Regions from separate parts of the Pseudomonas sp. Pf153 genome, predicted to be linked through region 1. Evidence: predicted binding sites of a transcription regulator. Region 1 holds the regulator's gene; each other region holds the start of a gene.
What was found. Region 1 encodes FliA, which starts transcription of late flagellar genes. Its sites were predicted from a motif close to CTAAAGTTTNNNNNNNNNNNGCCGNTAA; they were not measured.
Positions count from the first base shown of each region.

Region 2: AD666_RS12120 (methyl-accepting chemotaxis protein) is a predicted target of FliA. The motif match lies at 4,827-4,854, and genes of this name have one in related genera.
Region 3: AD666_RS04060 (methyl-accepting chemotaxis protein) is a predicted target of FliA. The motif match lies at 2,043-2,070, and genes of this name have one in related genera.

Region 1 covers NZ_LHVL01000025.1:696,457-704,163, forward strand. The annotation lists gene flhA (flagellar biosynthesis protein FlhA) at 1-767, shown strand, start outside; gene flhF (flagellar biosynthesis protein FlhF) at 779-2,128, shown strand; gene fleN (flagellar synthesis regulator FleN) at 2,245-3,075, shown strand; gene fliA (RNA polymerase sigma factor FliA) at 3,072-3,815, shown strand; gene AD666_RS18325 (chemotaxis response regulator CheY) at 3,979-4,350, shown strand; gene AD666_RS18330 (protein phosphatase CheZ) at 4,369-5,157, shown strand; gene AD666_RS18335 (chemotaxis protein CheA) at 5,188-7,473, shown strand; gene AD666_RS18340 (chemotaxis response regulator protein-glutamate methylesterase) at 7,522-7,707, shown strand, end outside.
Region 2 covers NZ_LHVL01000017.1:14,596-22,302, forward strand. The annotation lists gene AD666_RS12110 (non-ribosomal peptide synthetase) at 1-2,116, shown strand, start outside; gene AD666_RS12115 (SRPBCC family protein) at 2,145-2,636, shown strand; gene AD666_RS12120 (methyl-accepting chemotaxis protein) at 2,838-4,718, opposite strand; gene AD666_RS12125 (sigma-70 family RNA polymerase sigma factor) at 4,969-5,469, shown strand; gene AD666_RS12130 (FecR domain-containing protein) at 5,459-6,448, shown strand; gene AD666_RS12135 (TonB-dependent siderophore receptor) at 6,536-7,707, shown strand, end outside.
Region 3 covers NZ_LHVL01000008.1:252,866-260,572, reverse strand. The annotation lists gene AD666_RS04060 (methyl-accepting chemotaxis protein) at 74-1,966, opposite strand; gene bamE (outer membrane protein assembly factor BamE) at 2,251-2,505, shown strand; gene AD666_RS04050 (lipocalin family protein) at 2,537-3,106, shown strand; gene AD666_RS04045 (formimidoylglutamate deiminase) at 3,226-4,590, opposite strand; gene hutC (histidine utilization repressor) at 4,734-5,444, shown strand; gene AD666_RS04035 (HutD family protein) at 5,441-6,010, shown strand; gene hutU (urocanate hydratase) at 6,390-7,707, shown strand, end outside.

The sequences.
Region 1 (7,707 bases):
ATGGTTCGCTCAACGGCATCACCGCCAAGGATCCGGCTTTCGGCCTGGAAGCGGTGTGGATCGAAATCAGTCAACGGGCCCAGGCCCAGTCCCTCGGTTACACCGTGGTGGACGCCAGTACCGTGGTTGCAACCCATTTGAATCAAATTCTGTACAAGCACTCCAGCGAGCTGATTGGCCACGAAGAAGTCCAGCAATTGTTGCAGGTACTGGCCAAAGGCTCGCCCAAACTGGCCGAAGAGCTGGTGCCAGGTGTGGTTTCGTTGTCGCAACTGCTCAAGGTCCTGCAAGCGCTGCTGGCCGAACAGGTGCCGGTGCGCGACATCCGCAGTATCGCCGAAGCGATCGCCAACAACGCTTCCAAGAGTCAAGATACCGCCGCCCTGGTGGCTGCGGTGCGGGTCGGCGTATCCCGTGCAATCGTCCAAAGCATTGTAGGCACTGAGTCCGAGCTGCCTGTGATCACTCTGGAACCAAGGTTGGAACAGATATTGCTCAATAGTCTTCAGAAGGCAGGACAAGGCTCGGAAGAGGGTGTTCTGCTGGAGCCAAGCATGGCCGAGAAGCTGCAACGTTCGTTGATCGAGGCAGCCCAGCGGCAAGAGATGCAAGGCCAACCGGTGATCCTGCTGGTGGCAGGTCCGATCCGCGCGATGCTCTCGCGCTTCGGCCGCCTCGCAGTTCCGGGGCTGCATGTGCTGGCGTATCAGGAAATACCGGACAACAAGCAAGTGACCATTGTTGCGACAGTAGGGCCCAACGGCTGAGGTAGTGGTTTATGCAAGTGAAGCGTTTTTTCGCCGCCGATATGCGTCAGGCCATGAAACTGGTTCGTGACGAGCTGGGCGCCGAAGCAGCCATCATCGGCAACCGCCGGATCGCCGGCGGTGTCGAGCTGACGGCGGCCCTGGACTACAAACTGTCTGCGCTGGCCCCGCGGGTTCCGAACATGGAACTCGAGGATGAGCTGCGCAAGACCCAGTCGCGCATCGCCAGCGCCCAGGCTGAACTGAGCCTGCGCAGCAGCGAAGGCGAGGCCGCGGCGGGTACCAATCGTCAATTGTTCGCCGGCCAGCCGTTGACCGCCGGCCTGCCCTTGACCGCTGCCGAGCCACTGATCGAGCCGACCCCGGCCGAGCCGCGTCGTCCGGCTCCGGCACCGGCCGCGCCAGCCCCCGGTCTCGATCCGCGGGCCCTGGACTCGATGCGCTTCGAACTCAACAGCCTGCGCGAGTTGATGGAAGTCCAGCTCGGCTCCCTGGCCTGGAATCAGTTGCAAGGTAGCCGTCCGGCCCAGGCCAACCTGTGGCGTCGCCTGCAACGCATCGGCCTGTCCGGCCCGTTGGCTCGCGACCTGCTGGCGCTGATCAATGACATCGAGGAGCCTCGCCAGGCCTGGCGCATGCTGCTGGCGCACCTGGCACGGATGATCGCCACGCCGGAAGTCGAGCCGCTGGAAGAGGGCGGGGTGATTGCGATGGTCGGCCCGGCCGGCATGGGCAAGACCACCACCCTGGCCAAGCTCGCCGCCCGTTATGTACTCAAGTACGGTGCCCAGAGCATTGCCCTGGTCAGCATGGACAGTTTCCGCATCGGCGCCCAGGAACAGCTCAAGACCCTGGGTCGGATTCTCAATGTGTCGGTGACCCACGTGGACCCGGGCCAATCCCTGGCCCAGGCGCTGGAACCCCTGCTGCGCAAGCGCGTCGTGCTGATCGATACCGCCGGCCTGCAAGCCAGCGATCCGGCCCTGCGTATGCAGCTTGAAAGCCTGGCCGGTCGCGGTATACGGTCAAAAAATTATCTCGTGTTGGCAACCACCAGCCAGAAACAGGTTCTAACGGCCGCTTATCACAGCTACAAGCGCTGTGGTCTGGCCGGTTGCATCCTGACCAAGCTGGACGAAACGGCAAGCCTGGGCGAGGTATTGAGCCTGGCGATCGGTCACGATCTGCCGGTGGCGTACCTGACCGATGGGCCGCGGATCCCGGATGATTTGCATCTGCCGCGTCGCCATCAACTGGTCAGCCGTGCAGTGAGTGTGCAAATGCAGGACGAACCCAGCGAAGAAGCCATGGCTGACATGTTCGCTGATATCTACCACAGCCCGACCAAGCAGGTTGGCTGAGGTAATCATGAATATTTTTTTTGTACCTACATCGATGGTCTGCCATGCAATGTTCAATGTGAACGCGCAGCCAGTAATGTGGCCTCCGTCTAAGTAAGACAAGGTAAAGAACGAACATGGGCAGCATGCATCCCGTACAGGTGATCGCGGTGACCGGCGGCAAAGGTGGCGTCGGCAAGACTAACGTGTCAGTGAACTTGTCCCTGGCTCTGGCAGAGCTTGGCCGACGGGTCATGCTGCTGGACGCCGACCTGGGCCTGGCGAACGTCGACGTGCTGCTGGGGCTCACACCCAAGCGCACCCTGGCGGACGTCATCGAAGGTCGTTGCGAGCTGCGTGACGTGCTGCTGCAAGGCCCTGGCGGGATTCGCATCGTGCCGGCCGCCTCTGGCACCCAGAGCATGGTTCATCTGACTCCGGCGCAGCACGCGGGCCTGATCCAGGCGTTCAGCGACATCGGTGACAACCTCGATGTGCTGGTGATCGATACCGCGGCCGGCATCGGTGACTCGGTCGTCAGCTTTGTGCGCGCAGCCCAGGAGGTGTTGCTGGTGGTCTGCGACGAGCCGACGTCCATCACCGACGCCTATGCCCTGATCAAGCTGCTGAACCGCGACTACGGCATGAACCGCTTCCGCGTCCTGGCCAACATGGCCCAGAGCCCCCAGGAGGGACGCAACCTGTTCGCCAAGTTGACCAAGGTCACGGATCGCTTCCTGGATGTTGCGCTGCAATACGTGGGCGCCGTGCCTTACGACGAAAGCGTACGCAAGGCCGTCCAGAAGCAACGTGCCGTCTATGAAGCCTTTCCACGTTCCAAATGCGCGCTGGCGTTCAAGGCAATCGCCCAGAAGGTCGATACCTGGCCGCTACCGGCAAACCCACGCGGGCATCTGGAATTTTTCGTCGAGCGTCTTGTGCAACAAACAGCAGGGCCCGTGTTATGACAGCCAGCGGTTACAACCATCTCTACAAGAAATCGGCACGGGACGCCCAATACGAGCTGGTGGAGCGTTACGCGCCCCTGGTCAAGCGTATTGCCTATCACTTGCTGGCGCGTCTGCCAGCCAGTGTCCAGGTCGAGGATCTGATCCAGGCCGGCATGATCGGCCTGCTCGAAGTGGCGAACAAATACGACGCTAGCAAGGGCGCCAGTTTCGAGACCTACGCGGGTATCCGTATCCGTGGGGCGATGCTCGATGAGGTCCGCAAGGGCGATTGGGCACCGCGTTCGGTCCACCGCAATACCCGCATGGTCAGTGACGCGATTCGCGCCATTGAATCTAAAACCGGGCGTGACGCTAAAGATCACGAGGTTGCGGCCGAACTCCAGTTGAGTCTCGACGATTATTACGGGATTTTGAACGATACCCTGGGCAGCCGCCTGTTCAGTTTCGACGACCTGTTGCAGGACGGCGAACACGAAGGGCTGCATGAGGATGGCCCAAGTACCTACATGGAACCGTCGCGTGACCTGGAAGATGAACGCTTCCAGAGTGCGTTGGCGGATGCGATTGCCAATTTGCCGGAGCGCGAGCGACTGGTCTTGGCGCTGTACTACGACGAGGAGCTGAACCTCAAGGAAATCGGTGAAGTCCTGGGAGTCAGCGAATCGCGGGTCAGCCAGTTACACAGCCAGTGCGCGGCCCGTTTACGGGGGCGTTTGGGGGAGTGGCGAGCGCGCTGACAGGCGGCAGGAACGCATTGGGCGAGGTTGGCGAGGCAAGCCGCGTCAGTCGCCGTACGGTGTGTTCCGGACCGTTGTCGAGTGTTGTGCCGGATTGATTGAAATGGCGCGTTCAGGTGCTGGACACGTTTAAGACTGCTTGGAGGTCGAATTGGACAAGAACATGAAAATCCTCATCGTTGACGATTTTTCAACGATGCGGCGGATCATAAAAAACCTGTTGCGTGACCTTGGGTTCACCAACACGGTCGAGGCGGACGATGGCACCACTGCCATCCCGGTCCTCAACAGCGGGAGTATCGACTTTCTGGTAACAGACTGGAACATGCCCGGCATGACCGGTATCGACTTGCTGCGTCACGTGCGCGCCGATGAAAAACTCAAGCACCTTCCCGTGCTGATGGTCACCGCCGAAGCCAAGCGCGAGCAGATCATCGAAGCGGCCCAGGCCGGTGTGAACGGCTATGTGGTCAAACCCTTCACGGCCCAGGCGTTGAAAGAGAAGATCGAAAAAATCTTCGAACGCATCGGTTAATGGCGCCACGGGGGAGCTATGGAGCATAACGAATCTTCAATGGGCGATTTCGAATCGACCCTGAAAAAACATGCCCACGAACTGGTCGAGAACCTTGAAAAAGGCCGCTTCGGCGATGCAGTCCAGATGATCCACGAGCTCAATCAGACCCGAGATCGTGGTCTGTATCAGGAAGTCGGCAAGCTCACCCGTGAACTGCACAGCGCGATCGTCAATTTCCAGATCGACCCGAACACGCCGCAGGCCGAGGAAGTCTCGCAGATCACTGATGCGACCGAGCGTCTGTCCTATGTGGTCAAGCTGACCGAGGCCGCGGCCAACCGCACCATGGACCTGGTGGAAAGCGCAACGCCCCTGGTCAACGGCCTGAGCGACGAAGCCCAGGCCTTGAGCACCGATTGGGGCCGGTTCATGCGGCGTGAAGTCGGAGCGGAAGAGTTTCGCGAGCTGGCCCGTCGCGTCGACGGTTTTCTGACGCGCAGCAGCACCGAAAACCGCGCCGTGGCGAACAACCTCAATGACATCTTGCTGGCCCAGGACTATCAGGACCTGACCGGTCAGGTGATCAAGCGCGTGACCCAACTGGTCACCGAAGTCGAAAGCAATCTGCTCAAACTCGTGCTCATGGCCAGTCAGGTGGACCGCTTTGCGGGCATCGAACATGACCGTGCGGCGATGCTCGCTGAAAAAGATCCACAAAAACATCTCTCTCAGGGTGAAGGTCCGCAGATTCATGCCGATAAAAGAGAAGACGTTGTGTCCGGTCAGGACGATGTGGACGATTTGCTGTCCAGCCTTGGATTCTGAGTTTTAGCCCTGTTTTAGGAGCACCCCTTGATGAGCTTCGGCGCCGATGAAGAGATCCTTCAGGATTTCCTGGTTGAGGCCGGCGAGATTCTAGAGCAACTGTCCGAACAATTGGTCGAGCTGGAAAGCCGTCCCGATGATGCGGATCTGCTCAATGCAATTTTTCGCGGTTTCCACACTGTAAAAGGAGGCGCCGGCTTCCTCCAGCTCAACGAGCTGGTGGAGTGCTGTCACATTGCCGAGAACGTGTTCGACATCCTGCGCAAGGGGGAGCGTCGCGTTGACTCGGAGTTGATGGACGTGGTGCTTGAAGCGCTGGATGCGGTCAACAGCATGTTCAGCCAGGTGCGCGAGCGCTCGCCCATTACCCCCGCCACGCCTGAGTTGCTCGCCGCGCTGTCGCGCCTGGCCGAGCCGCAATCGGCTGACGAAGCCGCTCCGGTCGAAGCCGTGGTTGAAGAACCCGCTGTCGAAGAGCCGGTTGCCGAAGCGTCGGGCGATATTACCGATAACGAATTTGAACAACTGCTGGACTCCCTGAGCGCGGTGAAAGCCGAAGCCCAGGCCCCGGCAGCACCTGTTGCCCCGGCTGCCGAGGGCACGGCCAGCGATGAAATCACCGACGCCGAGTTCGAGTCGCTGCTCGACCAGCTTCACGGCAAAGGTCAGTTCGCGCCCGACGCCGTAGCCCCGGCAGCGGCGCCTGCCGCTCCGAATGCAACAGGTGACAATTCCGATATCACCGACGATGAATTCGAAGCGCTGCTCGACCAATTGCATGGCAAGGGCACGTTTGCCGTTGATGCACTGGAGTCGGCTATCGCATCTGCGCCGACCGCGGACAAGCCTTCGGCTGCAGCGGCCGGCAGTGACCTGATCACCGATCAGGAATTCGAATCGCTGCTTGACGAGCTGCACGGCAAGGGCAAATTCAGCGAAGTCGGTACGGCTTCCGCTGCGCCTGCAACTGCCGCGACTACGGCTGCACCGGCCGCCAAGGCTGCGCCAAAACCCGCCGCCAAGGCGCCGGAACCGAAGGCCGAGACACCCAAGCCTGCCGCTGCCGCTGCCGCTGCCGCTGCCGCTGCCGCCCCGGCGCCAGCCCGCGCTGCCGCCGCGCCACCGCCGGAAAAACCTGCCAGTGAAGCCGAAACCACCGTGCGGGTCGATACCGCGCGCCTGGACGAGATCATGAACATGGTTGGCGAACTGGTGTTGGTGCGTAACCGTCTGGTGCGCCTTGGCCTCAACAGCCAGGACGAAGCCATGTCCAAGGCCGTGTCGAACCTCGACGTGGTCACGGCCGATCTGCAGACCGCGGTCATGAAGACCCGGATGCAACCGATCAAGAAGGTGTTCGGGCGCTTCCCGCGCCTGGTACGTGACTTGGCTCGCCAGCTCAAGAAAGAAATCAACCTGGAACTGGTGGGTGAAGAAACCGACCTCGACAAGAACCTCGTCGAGGCCTTGGCCGACCCGCTGGTCCACTTGGTGCGCAACGCGGTCGACCACGGTATCGAGTCGCCGGAAGAGCGCGAAGCCGCGGGCAAGGTCCGTAGCGGCAAGGTGATCCTGGCGGCCGAGCAGGAGGGTGACCACATCCTTCTGTCGATCTCCGACGACGGCAAGGGCATGGACCCTGAAATACTGCGCGCCATCGCCGTGAAGCGCGGCGTGATGGACAAGGATGCCGCCGACCGCCTGAGCGACACCGAGTGCTACAACCTGATCTTCGCTCCGGGGTTCTCGACCAAAACCGAGATTTCCGACGTGTCGGGCCGCGGTGTAGGCATGGACGTGGTGAAAACCAAGATTTCCCAGCTCAACGGTTCGATCAACATCCAGTCGGTCAAGGGTTCGGGCTCGAAGATTCTGATCAAGGTCCCGCTGACCCTGGCGATCATGCCGACCCTGATGGTGATGCTGGGCAACCAGGCATTCGCCTTCCCGCTGGTCAACGTCAACGAGATTTTCCACCTCGACTTGTCGAAAACCAACGTGGTGGACGGCCAGGAAGTGGTGATCGTGCGGGACAAGGCGTTGCCGCTGTTCTACCTCAAACGCTGGTTGGTCAGTTCCGCCGCCCATGAAGAACAGGGCGAGGGCCATGTGGTGATCCTTTCGGTGGGCACCCAGCGGATCGGCTTTGTCGTCGACCAGCTCGTAGGCCAGGAAGAAGTGGTCATCAAGCCGTTGGGCAAGATGCTCCAGGGGACCCCAGGCATGTCCGGCGCCACCATCACCGGCGACGGTCGCATTGCGCTCATCCTCGATGTGCCAAGCATGCTCAAGCGTTACGCCACACGGCGTATTTGATTCTGGAGGGGCGTGGCCCAGGGCCGCGCCTCGTCTAACGGAGTGTTTATGGTAGTTAAAGTCCTGGTGGTGGACGATTCGGGGTTCTTCCGCCGCCGCGTCTCGGAAATTCTTTCAGCGGATACGAGTATTCAGGTCGTCGGCACCGCGACCAACGGCAAAGAGGCGATCGATCAGGCCCTGGCCCTCAAGCCGGACGTGATCACCATGGACTATGAGATGCCCATGATGGAC
Region 2 (7,707 bases), on a different contig from region 1:
CGGCGGGGATGTCTGCGAGCCGTTCGTGATGGAGCGCCTGGCGCCACAGTGCCGGTTTCACAACATTTACGGCCCGACGGAAACCACCGTGCTTGCCACCACGCGACAATTCACCGGTGGCGACAACAACCGCAACCTGGGGGTACCCATTGCCAACGGTCGGGTGCTGATCCTGGATGAACACCTGCAACCGGTCCCAGAAGGTACACCGGGCGAACTCTATATCGCCGGGCCTGGTGTCGGTCTGGGCTATCTGAATGACTCGACGCTGACCGCCAGCCGCTATCTCGACCTGTCGCTGCCCGGCGAGCGCACGCTACGGGTTTATCGCACCGGTGATATCGGCCAGTGGACCGAGCACGGTATCGAACTGTGCGGCCGTCGCGACAACCAGGTGAAGATCCGCGGCTTTCGGGTCGAACCGGAGGAAATCGAGCATTGCCTGCGGGAAAGCCAGTTGTTCCGTCAGGTCGCGGTCGGTGTGGATGAACGTCGACGGATCCTCGCGTTCCTCGTCCATCCGCAGGAAGACCGACCCGGTGCCGCACTCCAGGCCTTGCGCGAGCATGTGCAACGGATGCTGCCCGGTTACATGCATCCTGGTGCCTACATCGAGCTACCCAACCTGCCCTACACCAGCAACGGCAAGGTCGACCGCCGGGCCTTGCTCGCCCTGTCGGTGCAGGTCCAGTCCGATAGCCAGCACCGGCAGCCACAAAACCAGCTGCAAGCACAGTTGCAGCAGCTGTGGGCCGAGCTGCTGGAGCTGCCCGCCGAAGACATCGCCATCGATGAAAGCTTCTTCAACCTGGGCGGGCATTCGATCCTGCTGTCGCAGATGCTGCTGAACATCCACCAGGCTTTCGGTCGCAGCCTGTCGATCAATCGCTTCATCGAAGCGCCCACGCTGGTCACCCTGGCGAAATTACTCGACGGTCCCGAAACAACGGATGTATCGGTACTCAGCCCACAGGCTTTCATCGATGCCGAAGCCGAACTCAACATCGATCCGCTGCCCATCAGTCAGATCGGTGATGTGCACAAGGTGGTGGTGACGGGGGCCAACAGTTTTCTCGGCGTGCACATCGTCGAGGCCTTGCTGGCCTGGGGCGCCACCGAAGTCGCCTGCCTGGTGCGTGAGTCCGCCGGGCAAAGCGCGGCACAACGCTTCTCCCAGGCCCTGCAGGACAATCGCCTGGCTCATCTGGACCTGAGCCGGGTCAGCGTCTACGCCGCTGACATCACCCTGCCGCAGTTGGGCCTGCCGGACGACGTCTACACCCGCATCGACCGCACCTTCGGCGCGCTGGTGCACAACGCCGCCCACGTCAATCACGTCCTCGATTACGAGTCGCTGGCGCGGGACAACGTGGAGCCGATCTTCGAATGCCTGCGTCTGTGCGAAGGGCGCAGCAAGAAGATCTTCAACTTCGTCTCCACCCTGTCGGCCTCCAGCGCGTTGGGCGACGACGGTCAGGTGCTGGAGCAACCCGCCGCACCGACACCGCCCATCTACATCAAGAATGGCTACAACCTGTCCAAATGGGTCGGTGAACGGATCCTGCAACGGGCCCGGGATCGGGGCGTGCGGGTCAATCTGTTTCGCCCCGGCAACATCAGTTTCAACAGCCTGACGGGGGTCTGCCAGCCCCACAAAAACCGCCTGATGCTGATGCTCAAGGGCTCGATCCAACTGGGCCAGGTGCCAGCCCTGTCACTCAATTTCGACCTGATGCCCGTGGATTTCCTGGCTCGTTTCATCGCCTTTCATGCCAGCCGCTACCAACCGAACCAGGCGGTATTCAACCTGCACAACCCCGAGCCTTTGAGCTGGGACGCTTACGTGGCGTCGTTTCGCGACAGCGGCCGGGAGTTCTCGCTGGTGAGCGTGGCGGACTGGCAGCGGCAGCTGGGCCGGGTCGATCCCGACAATGCGCTGTTCGGCGTGCTGGGTTTCTACCTCAACGGATTCGAGGAGGACATCGGCGACATTTCGATGATCCGCCACGACAACGCCCGGACCGGGATACGGCAGATGGGCGCCCGCTACCCGGAAAAATCACCGGCCCTGCTGCGACGCGGCGCCGATTACCTCAAGGCCATCGATTTCATCTGAAACACCCCATCCAAAAAGGAGCAAGACCATGACTGCATTTCAACCCGACACCCTGATCAAAAATCCCCAGGCCTGCCACGTCGAAACGTCGGTGGAAGTGGCAGCCGATGCTGCTCGGGTCTGGGAATTGGTGGGTAATTTTGGCGGATTCGACCAATTCATCCCGGCACTGGCGCGCATCGAAATGACTGGCGAGGGCGTGAGGTCCCTGCGCAAGAAGTTCTTCACCGACGGGCAGAACCTGGTGGTGGAACAGCTCAACAGCCGGGACGACCAGGCCATGCACATGACCTGGACATTGATCTACAACACCCTGGGCATCGACAACCTCTGGGCGGCGATGCGCGTCGAGCCGCTGGCGGACCACCGCTGCCGCGCCACCTGGACCATCATCGCCGACCACACCGACGCCCACACTCCATCGGGCTTCAGGGACTTCCTGCAAGGTTTCGCCGATGAGGCGATGGGGAATGTGCAGGCGCAGTTCGCCGGACCATCGCTAATACTTTGTGGGAGCTGAGCTTGCTCGCGATGACGGTGGATCGGCTCGCAGTGATGTTGAATGTGCCGACGCCTTCGCGAGCAAGCCCGCTCCCACACTGGGTTCCGAGGTGGACCTGGAATCAGGGTTCTCCACCAGTCCCTGTGGGAGCGGGCTTGCTCGCGAAAGCGGTCGGCCAGCTTGCAGCGATGCCAACTGGCCGACCGCTCCCGTGGGTCATCAGATTTTGAAGCTGTCCACCAACTGCTTCAGCCGATTGGCCTGTTGTGACAAGGCGTCGCAATCCTTGAGGGTTTCATTGAGGTTGGCGACGCTTTGCTGGTTCAACAGATTGATGTGGCTGACGTCCATGTTGAGGGTTTCCACCACGGCGGTCTGTTCTTCGGTCGCCGCGGCGACTGATTGGTTCATGCCGTCGATCTCACCGATACGTTGCGTCACGCTGACCAGCCGCAGGCCGGCCTGATTGGCGACGTCCACGGTTTCGGCGCTGGAGGCCTGGCTGGCGTTCATCGTGGTCACCGCTTCGCGGGAACCCACCTGAAGGGAAGTGATCATCTTGTGGATCTCCTCCGCCGATTCCTGGGTACGGTGCGCCAGGTTGCGCACTTCATCGGCCACCACCGCAAAACCACGCCCGGCTTCACCGGCACGGGCCGCTTCGATGGCGGCGTTCAGCGCCAGCAGGTTGGTTTGCTGGGAGATGCCCTTGATGACATCCAGGATGTGTCCGATGTTGTCGGTGCTGGCGTTCAGGGTCTCGATCTGCGTGCACGACAGGCTGATCTTCTGCGACAGTTCGGTCATGGCCTGGATGGTTTTTTCCACCACCTGACGACCATCGTCCGCCTGCTCGCTGGCACCGCTGGCGTGTTGCGAAGCGTCAGCGGCATTGCGAGCGATTTCCTGGGTGGCGGCGCCCAATTGGTTGATGGCGGCCGCCACGCTGTTGGTCCGCGCGCTTTGCTCATCCGACCCCACCAGCGAAGCGTTGGACGACGTCATCACCCGTTGCGACAAGTCGTGCACTTGCCGGGTAGCAGAAGATACCTCGGCGATCGACGCGTGGATCCGCTCGACGAACTGGTTGAACGAGCCAGCCAATACCGCGAACTCGTCCTTGCCGTGTACCACCAGACGCCGGGTCAGATCGCCCTCGCCCTGGGCAATGTCCTGCATGGCGCGGCCCATGGCGGTCAACGGACGCATCAACACCTGGATCAACAGACTCAGCAACAGCGCAATGGCCGCCACCGCAACGAACATCGCGATCAGGGCCGAAGTGCGGAACTGGCTCAGCGGGGCATAGGCCTTGTCTTCATCGATCGACAGACCGATGTACCACTGCGCATTCGGCAGGCCCGCGACCTGCGTGAACGACAGGATGCGATCCTGCCCGTTCAGTTCGACTTCCTGGATGCCTTTCTCGATGCGCACCGGCGTTCCAGGGTAGATGTCCTTGAGGTTCTTCATCACCTGGTCCTTGTCCGGGCTGACGATCACCTGACCGTCACCGCTGACCAGGAATGCGTGGCCGATCCCGCCGAAATCCACCGAGTTGATGATTTTCACCAGGGTGTCGAGGCTCAGGTCACCGCCCACGACGCCGAGCAGTTCGCCGTTTTTCTTCACCGGCAGGGCAATAGTCACCACCAGGCCACCGACTGCCGCCGAATAGGGCGGGGTGAGCATGGTTTTGTCGGCGCTCACGGCCTGTTTGTACCAGGGACGCTGACGCGGGTCGTAGCCGTCGGGCATTTTTGCGTCAGGGCGCTGGGTGAAAACACCGTTGGCCTGGCCCACATAGGTGAACTGAAAGTTCGATGTCAGTGCCGGCTGATCCACCAGCCCCGCCAGATCGGCATTGGCGCCCTGATGCGCAATGTTCTGCGCGAGGTTCTCCAGCACCAGTACCCGCCCACTCATCCAGTTCTGGACGCTGCTGGCCGTCAATTCGCCGGATTGCTCGATGGAAGATTCGAGGCTGCGGCCGATGGTATTTCGCTGCAGGTAATCGTTGTAGAGGGTGAAAAGCGCGAACGCCAGCACCACTACACCAGAGGCGGCCAGCAGGATCTTATGGCTGAACTTGAGATTCATCGATGAGGCTTCTTATGCAAAGAGTTGGGGTGCATTCCGGGTTGCAACGTTCCATGTAACAGCGTGGGCGGGAGCTGACCCGCTCCATTTTGGTGCACGCATGATTCTCTGTCGGCCAGTTCGCAAAAAAAATTAGGGCTTTCAAACATCAGGCGACGGAAGGATGCCAGTCGAATGGTGGTTGCAAATTCCCTGAACGCTGATGACAATGCGACCTATTATCATTTGTGACATCCAGGGCGTCGCGTTCATGTCATCTCCCGAGTTTGCAGTACAGGCGCTCTACAGCAGTCATCACGGCTGGCTTCATGCATGGTTGCGCAACCGGCTTGGCAATGCCGCGGACGCGGCAGACCTGGCACAGGACACCTTCGTCCGCTTGCTGCAGCGCACCGAACGGCTGGAACTCAAGGCCCCAAAAGCTTTTTTGCGCACCATTGCCCAGGGTCTCGTCATCGACCACTGGCGACGGGAAGAAATCGAGCGCGCCTACCTCGAAACCATCGCCCATCTGCCGGAAGCCGAAACCCCCGGCGCCGAAGCCCAGGCGTTGATCCTGGAACTGCTCGAAGCCATCGCCAGGATGCTCGAAGGCCTCAAGCCCAAAGTGCGCAGGGCATTTCTGCTGGCCCAGTGTGAAGGCCTGACCTACAAACAGATCGCCGAGCAAATGGGCGTTTCGTTGCGTTCAGTGGAACGTTACGTCGCCGATGCGCTGTATCATTGTTACGTGTTGCGTTATGAGAACTGAACCCATGGGCCGTCGTAGCGGCCCTTCGCAGCAAGTGGTCAAACAGGCGATCAACTGGGTGCTGCGCCTGCGCAACCACGCCACCCATCCCACTCTGCATCAACAGTGCGAGGCCTGGCGCGCCACTCATCCTGAACACGAACTGGCCTGGCAACGGGTGCAATCGCTGCACAGCGAACTGACCTCGAACCTGAGGGCCGTGCCCGGCGCTCATATTGCCCTCGAAACCCTGGAAAACAGCGCCCGGCGACTCAACCGCCGCCAGGCTCTGAAATTGCTCTCGGGGGTGGCGCTGCTGGGCTCCGCCGCGTGGCTGGGCAAGGACCTGGGCTGGCAGCCGTGGAGTGCCGATTTCGCCACCACCATTGGCGAGCGACGGGGTTTCCAGCTACCGGATGGGACGCGCCTGGAGCTCAACACCCAGAGCGCAGCCGATCTGGACTACACCGCCCGCCAACGCCTGATCAACCTGGCACGCGGTGAAATCATGGTCACCTGTGGTCGAGATCCGGAACGGCCCTTGCTGGTACGAAGCCGGCAGGGACTGTTCGAAGGCATCGAGGGCCGCTTCGTCGTCCGCCAGGACAGCGACTGCACGCGTCTGAGCGTCAGCAGTGGCCGGGTGGTGATCCGTTCGCACGCTGACAGCAACGGGGATCCCCTCCAGGTGAATGCAGGGCAGAGCTACCTGATCACTTCATCCACGGCCACCGTTGCGCCGCCGTTGGACATGGATGCCGGCGCCTGGGCGGACGGGTTGATCGTCACACGCAACATGCGCCTGGAAGACTTTCTCAACGAGGTGGGGCGCTACCGCCGGGGTTACCTCAACTGCGCCGAGTCGATTGCGGACTTGCGGCTGTCAGGCGTCTTCCGCCTGCAGGATACCGACAAGCTGCTGGCCGTGCTGCCGCGCACACTCGCGGTGCAGATACGTTATCGGACCCGCTGGTGGGTCACGGTGGAACGTCCTGCCTGATTTTTTTTGGCGGGTTTTGGGAGGCTGACCGGCTAGGAAGGTAATCAACGCTTTTCTGCCTTCAGCGACTCCAACGGAAACCTGTAAATGACCGAGCGCGTAAACCTCAAGACCCCCTTCGGCGGTTCCTCGCAAACCCGACTGCTGCGCCAGGCCATCCGCGCCGCGCTACTGACCACCGCGCTGGGTGCCGGCGTCGCGCCGGTACTGGCGGTCGCCGCCCCCGACAGCGTCAGCACCAGCCGCCAGAGCTACAACATCCCGGCCGGCCCCCTCAGCGACGTATTGAACCAATTCGCTCGCCAGGCAGGTATCACCCTGGCCAGTACCCCGGAGCAGACCCGTGGCGTTCAGTCCCCCGGTCTGCAAGGCGAATACTCGGCAGACCAGGCCTTGAGCCATCTGCTCAGCGGTTCAGGACTGGTTGCCGTCAGCCAGGACGGCAGCAGTTATGTCCTGCAGACCGAGGCCGAGGGCAGCACTCTGGCGTTGCCAACCACCGATATCAAAGGGTTTGCCCTGGGTAATGCCCTGGGAAGCATGGAGGGCTACAACGCCACCCACAGCCAGGTCGCCACCAAGACCAGTACCGCCCTGCGGGAAACCTCCCAAAGCGTATCGGTGGTCACTCGCGAGCAGATGGACGACCAGGGTGCACAGACCGTGTCCCAGGCCATGCGTTATACCCCAGGCGTGTTGACCAACCCCTACGGCGCCACCCACCGCTACGACTACGTGGCGATGCGCGGCTTCAACGATGGCTCGGTGGATAACATCTACCTCGACGGCCTCAAGTCCATGGGCGACAGCGGCACCTACAGTTCCATCCAGATCGACCCGTATTTCCTGGAGCGGGTCGATATCCTCAAGGGACCGTCCTCGGTGCTCTATGGCCGCAGCTCTCCCGGCGGCCTGGTGGCGCTCACCAGCAAGAAACCCTTGTACGAGGCTTATCGCCAGGTCCAGGCGACGGTCGGCACCCAGGGCCAGCGTGGTGTAGGCTTCGACTTCACCGGGCCGGTGGACGATGACAAGCGCATCGCTTATCGCCTGATCGGTTTGGCGGACACCTCCGACACCCAGTTCGATCACAACAAGGAAAAACGCTTCGCCCTCGCGCCCACGGTGAGCATCGATTTCACCGAAGACACTTCGCTGACCCTCCAGGCCTATCTGCAGCACGACCCCGACGGCGGCTACCACGGCGGCATGCCGGCCGACGGTACCTTGCACCAGCGCAACGGCCGACGGATTTCCGA
Region 3 (7,707 bases), on a different contig from region 1:
GTTGTCTAAACGGTCCCCAGCGGGATTGGCCCCTATCGCGAGCGAACTCTCGATAGGGGCCAATCCAGGCGCTTTAAATCCGGAAACTCCCCACCAATTGCTTCAACCGCGCCGCCTGCTGTTCCAGGTCGGAACAGGCGCGCAACGTGGCTTGCAGGTTTTCCACGCCTTCCTGGTTCAGCGTGTTGATCTCGCTGATGTCGACGTTGATCGACTCCACCACGGCGGTCTGTTCTTCGGTGGCGGTCGCCACGGACTGGTTCATGCCGTCGATTTCACCGATACGCTGGGTCACGCTGCCCAGCCGTTCGCCGGCCTGGTTGGCGATGTCGACGCTGCCTTCGCTCTGGCGCTGGCTGTCGGTCATGGTCAGTACCGCTTCCCGTGCACCGACCTGCAGTTCTTCGATCATCTTCTGTACTTGCTGCGCTGAATCCTGGGTGCGGTGGGCCAGGTTGCGCACCTCATCGGCCACGACCGCAAAGCCGCGCCCGGCTTCACCGGCCCGGGCTGCCTCGATGGCGGCGTTCAAGGCGAGCAGGTTGGTCTGTTGCGAAATGCTGGTGATCACTTCAAGAATCTGGCCAATGTTCACCGTGTTGCTGTTCAGGGTTTCGATGTTGCCGCAGGAGTCACTGATCTTCGCCGAGAGCTGTTGCATCGCACTGATGGTTTTGTCCACCACTTGCTGGCCGTCTTCGGCCAGGCTGCGGGCCTCGCTTGAGTGCTGCGAGGCGAGGGCGGCGTTCTGGGCAATTTCCTGGGCGGCGGCGCCGAGCTGGTTGATGGCTGCGGCCACGCTGCTGGTGCGCGAGGCTTGTTGATCAGAGTTGAACATCGATGAATTGGAGGCACTGACTACGCGCAAGGCAACTTCGTTGACCTGGCCGGTGGCCGAAGCCACTTCACGGATCGACGTATGGATACGCTCGACAAAGCGGTTGAAAGATGTGCCCAACGCGCCGAATTCATCGTGGCCGTGGATGGTCAGGCGCCGGGTCAGGTCGCCTTCGCCTTCGGCGATGTCATGCATGGCGCGACCCATGGTCAACAGCGGTTGCATCAACACGCGGATCAACATGCCCAGCAGGGCGATGATGAACACCACGGCAATGGCCATGGCAATCAACGCCGAGGTGCGGAACTCGCTGAGCATCGCCAGCGCCGTGTCCTTGTCGAGCACCAGCGCTACGTACCAGTCGGCGCCCGGCACGCCGTTGACGCGGGTGAAGGACATGAACTGGGTCTTGCCGTCGAGTTCGACTTCCTTCATGCCCGGGCTGACCTGCGGCGTACCGTTGGGGTAGGCCTCGGCCAGTGTCTTGAGCACCCGCTTGCTATCGGGATGGATCAGGATCTTGCCATCGGCGCTGACGATGAACGCATGACCGTGGCCGCCGAAGTTCAGGGAGTTGATGATTGCGCTGATGCTCGACAGGTCGATGTCCGCACCGGCCACGCCGATCATCTGGTTCTGATGTTTCACCGGGGTGGCCACGGTGATGACCAGTTTGCCCGACGAGGCGGCGATGTAGGGTTCGGTGACGATGGTTTGCTGCGCGCCGTTGGCGGCCTTGTACCAGCCTCGGGCGCGAGGATCGTAGTCGGCGGCGCGATTGCCGGCCGGTACCGAGAACATCACGCCGTCGGTGCCGCCGAAATAGCTGAGCTGGAAATTACCCGTGTAGGCCGGCAGGTCGATGGCGCGCTTGAGGCTGGCGGCGCTGCTGCCGTCCGTTGCGATCTGCTGGGCCAGCGATTGCAGTAATTGGATGCGACCTTCTACCCACGTCTGAATGTTTCGGCTGGTCAGGCTGCCGAGTTCCTGCATCGACGTCTCGGTGCTCGAATGCAGGCTCTGGCGCTGACGATAGTCGTTGAACAGGATGAAACAGGCGAATGCAACGGCCACCACGAGGGCGGCAGCCAGCAGAATTTTGTGGCTGAACTTCATGTTTCTGGTCATTAATAACGCTACCGCACTGGAGCTGGTCAGGAAGGGGCGCCAATTTGCCATAACGCAGGGCACAGCGCTGTTCTTTTTATCGGCCTGGAAGCGCCAGGGATCAGGCGCCGGCGGGGCAATCCCGACGAAATGCACGACGGCATCACAAACTGATTGATTTGCCGACGAAATACCCCCTTTTTGTTCAATAAATACAAGGTTCGTCGGGGAACCAGACAAGGGTTTTCTCTTCTAAGCTTCTGGTTGGCACCCTGCCACCTCCCTTCCGCTCCAGGAGTTACCCGATGTCCCTGCGATCTATCGCGTTGTTGTCTTTGTGCGTCTTGTTGGCCGCGTGCAGCAAAGTGAACCAGGAAAACTATTCCAAGCTGTCGGCTGGCATGTCCAAGGCCGAAGTCGAAACGTTACTGGGGAAACCGACCGATTGTTCGGGCGCGCTCGGCATGTCCAGTTGCACCTGGGGCGATCAGAAAAGCTTTATCAGCGTGCAATATGCCGGTGACAAAGTGTTGATGTTTTCCGGCCAAGGCCTGAAGTAAACCGAGGCCATGGGCCTGCGGGAGAAAAATAATGAAGCGGTTATTGTTAGTGCTTTTGGCTGGCCTGGTATTGGCCGGCTGTGCCACTTCTGGCGAAGACCCGTTGGCGCCCAAGACCGTCAACAGTGTCAATTTGAAGCGTTACCAAGGGACTTGGTACGAGTTGGCCCGCCTGCCAATGTATTTCCAGCGCAACTGCGCGCAATCCGAAGCTCATTACACACTCAAGCCTGACGGCGACCTGGGGGTGCTCAATCGCTGCCTGACCTCGGACTGGCAGTGGGAGGAAGCCAAGGGCACCGCCACCCCACAAGTACCTGGCAAGACCGACAAGCTCTGGGTCAGGTTCGATACCTGGTTCTCGCGGATCCTGCCGGGTGTGGCGAAGGGACAATACTGGGTGCTATACGTCAGCGACGATTACAAGACAGCCATCGTAGGCGACCCGAGCCGCCGCTACATGTGGCTGTTGTCCCGTACTCCGACAGTCAATGTCGACGTGCGTGAAGAGCTGCTGAGCAGGGCGCGTCAGCAGGGCTACGACACGACTCGACTGATCTGGCGTGCGTCGGATCGGCAGATGGCCAAGACGTCGGATTGAGGGCCTGAAAATATCCAATGTGGGAGCGGGCTTGCTCGCGAAGACGGTCTATCCGTTAATGTCTATGTCGACGGATACACCGCATTCGCGAGCAAGCCCGCTCCCACATTTTTTACGCGTCAACCCAGGAGTTCGCCTAACACCTGGGCAAACGCCCGGGCGCTTTCCTCTTCCCCGGCATGCCGTCCGTCGCGTACCACCCACTGCCCGCCGACCATCACGTCGCGCACCTGGCGATCCCCGCCGGCAAACAGCCAACGATTGAGAATTCCATCGCCACTTGCCGTCGCCAGGTACGGGTCGTTGCCATCGAGCACCAGCCAGTCGGCGCGTTTGCCGACGCCGAGTCCGCCGACCGGTTGGCCGAGGGCTTGGGCACCGCCCTCCAGGGCGGCATCGAACAGGGTGCGGCCGACCATCGGTTGATCTGGCCGATATAAGCGGTTGCGTCGCTGATCCCGCAGGCGCTGGCCATATTCCAGCCACCGCAGCTCTTCCACCACGCTCAACGACACATGACTGTCGGAGCCGATACCCAGGCGTCCGCCCTGGGCCAGGAAATCCACCGCCGGGAAGATGCCGTCGCCAAGGTTGGCTTCAGTCGTGAGGCACAGACCGGCAATCGCCCGGCTTCTGGCCATGAGGCTGACTTCACGAGCGTCGGCATGGGTGGCATGCACCAGGCACCAACGCTGATCGACGTCGACGTTTTCGTATAACCATTGCAGCGGACGGGCGCCGCTCCAGCTCAAGCAATCGTCGACTTCCTTCTGTTGTTCGGCAATGTGGATGTGCACCGGGCAATCGCGGTCGCTCGCCGTCAAAACCTCATGGATTTGCCCAGGTGTTACGGCGCGCAGGGAATGGAAGCACAGCCCAAGGGCCTGGTTCGGCCGTCCAGCCAGAAGGGGCTGCAAGCGCGACTGAAGCGACAGATAGTTCTCGGTGCTGTTGATGAAACGTCGTTGTCCGTCATTCGGCGCCTGGCCACCAAAACCGGAGTGGCTATAGAGCACCGGCAGCAGCGTCAGGCCGATACCGGCGGTGCTGGCCGCCTGGCTGATGCGCAGCGCCAGTTCCGCGGGGTCGGCGTAAGGCGTGCCGTCGGTATCGTGATGCACGTAATGAAATTCGGCGACCGAGGTGTAACCGGCCTTGAGCATTTCGATGTACAGCTGTCGGGCAATGGTGCCGAGCTGGTCCGGACTGATTTTTCCGACGAGGCGATACATCAGGTCGCGCCAGGTCCAGAAACTGTCGTTGGGGTTGCCCGCGACTTCCGCCAGCCCGGCCATGGCCCGCTGGAATGCATGGGAATGTAGGTTCGGCATGCCCGGCAAGAGCGGCCCCTTCAGCCGTTCGGCGCCGTCTGCGTGGGAATCGGCCTGGACACGAGTCAGAACGCCGTTGGCGTCGACCTCAAGACGTACATCATTGGCCCATCCACTAGGCAGCAGCGCGCGTTCGGCAAAAAAAGCGGGCATGGTCAAACCTCATCGTGTGTAATTTGTATATACATATACAGACGTTTGCCTGGCCGGTAAACTCCGGCAAGCTAGCAATCTTATTTGCAGAACAGGGAACCGCCGTGCCGACTCCGCCTGCCAAACCACCAATCGCCGCGAACATGGGTGACAGTCCGGCGCCCTTGTACGCCCGCGTCAAACAAATGATTACCCAGCAGATCGACAGTGGAAACTGGCCGCCGCATTACCGCGTGCCATCGGAAAGCGAATTGGTCAGCCAGTTGGGCTTCAGTCGCATGACCATCAACCGCGCCCTGCGGGAAATGACTGCCGATGGCCTGCTGGTGCGCATGCAGGGTGTCGGTACGTTCGTGGCCGAACCCAAGAGCCAATCCGCGCTATTCGAAGTGCATAACATCGCCGATGAGATCGCCTCCCGTGGCCATCGCCACACATGCAAGGTCATTACCCTGGAAGAGGAGGCCGCAGGTTCCGAGCGCGCCCTGGCCCTGGAAATGCGCGAAGGCCAGAAGGTGTTCCACTCTCTGATCGTGCATTTCGAGAACGACATTCCGGTGCAGATCGAGGATCGTTTCGTCAACGCACTGGTGGCGCCGGATTACCTCAAGCAGGATTTCACCCTGCAAACGCCTTATGCCTATCTGAACCAGGTGGCGCCATTGACCGAAGGCGAACATGTGGTGGAAGCGATTCTCGCCGAGCCGAGCGAATGCAAGCTGCTGCAAATCGAGCGGGGCGAGCCATGCCTGTTGATCCGCCGTCGTACCTGGTCCGGGCGCCAGCCGGTAACTGCCGCGCGCCTGATCCATCCCGGTTCACGTCATAGCCTGGAAGGTCGGTTTCACAAATGAGCCAGATGAATATTCTGCGCGCCGCGAATTACCCTCGCATGCCATGGAAGAACGGCGGCGGCAGCACCGAAGAAATCACCCGTGATGCTGGCACTGGCCTGGATGGTTTCGGCTGGCGCTTGTCGATTGCCGATATCGGTGAGTCGGGTGGTTTTTCCACTTTCGCCGGTTATGAACGGGTCATCAGCGTGTTGCAGGGCGACGGCATGACGCTCAATGTCGATGGTCGGACCACGCGACCGCTGCATCCGCTGGACGCCTTTTCATTCAGCGGCGAGAGCCATGTGCATTGCACGCTGCTGGGCGGGCCGATTCGCGACTTCAACCTGATTTATGCACCGCAGCGTTACCGCGCGCGGGTGCAATGGATGAAGAATGAGCAGCGTTTTTTCAGCGAGGCGGGGACGGTGCTGGTATTCAGTGCGGATCCGGCGTTGTGCGTCAGGGTCGACGAATCCGACGCGGCACTGGGCCTCTACGATTGTCTGCAATTGAGCGGTAACACCGGACTGCTGGAAATTTCCACGAGCGGGCAGTGCTGCGTGATTGAACTGTCAGCCCATTGATATCCGCCGAATAGCTTTGTGGCAAAGGGAGCAGGCTCCCTCGCCACAAAAGCCGTGTGTTGTTCCCACTACGCGCACCAACTTGTTACCGAATGCCCCAGCGTGGCGCAAAGCCACGCTTTTGTGACGCTCACTGTTGTTGCTGAAAACTCCCGCCCCGAAATTTTCATTCAGCTCACCGGCCCAAGCGCCACGGGCCTCGCAGCGATTTCGCGAATCATCCGCGAGCAGTACCTGAATAAAGTTGGCCGCTTGATTGCATATGCTTGTACATACAAGTAAAGACGTATGTGTATGAGTGCCTGCATTCAGCGCAGCGTCCCAAGAAATAGCTGCCCTGCCCGGGCTGGTCTGGATTGATCGCTGAGGAGTTTTTGCTGTGACCGACGCTACCCGCAAACCTGAAAAATACCGTGACGTTGAAATCCGTGCCCCTCGCGGTAATACGCTGACCGCCAAGAGCTGGCTGACCGAAGCGCCGCTGCGCATGTTGATGAACAACCTCGACCCGGAAGTCGCCGAAAATCCCAAGGAACTGGTGGTCTACGGTGGCATTGGCCGTGCGGCACGCAACTGGGAGTGCTACGACAAGATCGTCGAAAGCCTGACCAACCTGAACGACGATGAAACCCTGCTGGTGCAATCCGGCAAGCCGGTAGGCGTCTTCAAGACCCACAGCAACGCGCCTCGCGTCCTGATCGCCAACTCCAACCTGGTCCCTCACTGGGCCACCTGGGAGCACTTCAACGAGCTCGACGCCAAGGGCCTGGCCATGTACGGCCAGATGACCGCCGGCAGCTGGATCTACATCGGCAGCCAGGGCATCGTCCAGGGCACCTACGAAACCTTCGTCGAAGCCGGTCGCCAGCATTATGACTCCAACCTCAAGGGCCGCTGGGTGCTGACCGCCGGCCTTGGCGGCATGGGTGGTGCACAGCCGCTGGCCGCCACGCTGGCCGGCGCTTGCTCGCTGAACATCGAGTGCCAGCAGGTGAGTATCGATTTCCGCCTCAAGACCCGTTATGTCGACGAGCAGGCCACCGACCTGGACGACGCACTGGCCCGTATCGAGAAATACACCGCTGAGGGCAAGGCGATTTCCATTGCGCTCTGTGGCAACGCCGCCGAAATCCTCCCGGAATTGGTCCGTCGCGGTGTGCGTCCGGACATGGTCACCGACCAGACTAGCGCCCACGATCCGCTCAACGGTTACCTGCCGGCCGGCTGGACCTGGGAAGAATACCGTGCCCGCGCCAAGACCGAACCGGCTGCCGTGGTGAAAGCCGCCAAGCAATCCATGGCCGTCCACGTGAAAGCCATGCTGGCCTTTCAGAAAATGGGCGTTCCGACCTTTGACTATGGCAATAACATCCGCCAAATGGCCCAGGAAGAGGGCGTTGAAAACGCCTTCGACTTCCCGGGTTTCGTTCCGGCCTACATCCGTCCGCTATTCTGCCGTGGCATCGGCCCGTTCCGCTGGGCTGCGCTGTCGGGCGACCCGCAGGACATCTACAAGACCGACGCCAAGGTCAAGGCACTGATCCCCGATGACGCCCACCTGCACAACTGGCTGGACATGGCGCGCGAGCGCATCAGCTTCCAGGGCCTGCCTGCACGGATCTGCTGGGTCGGCCTGGGCCAGCGCGCCAAGCTGGGCCTGGCGTTCAACGAAATGGTGCGCAGCGGTGAGCTGTCGG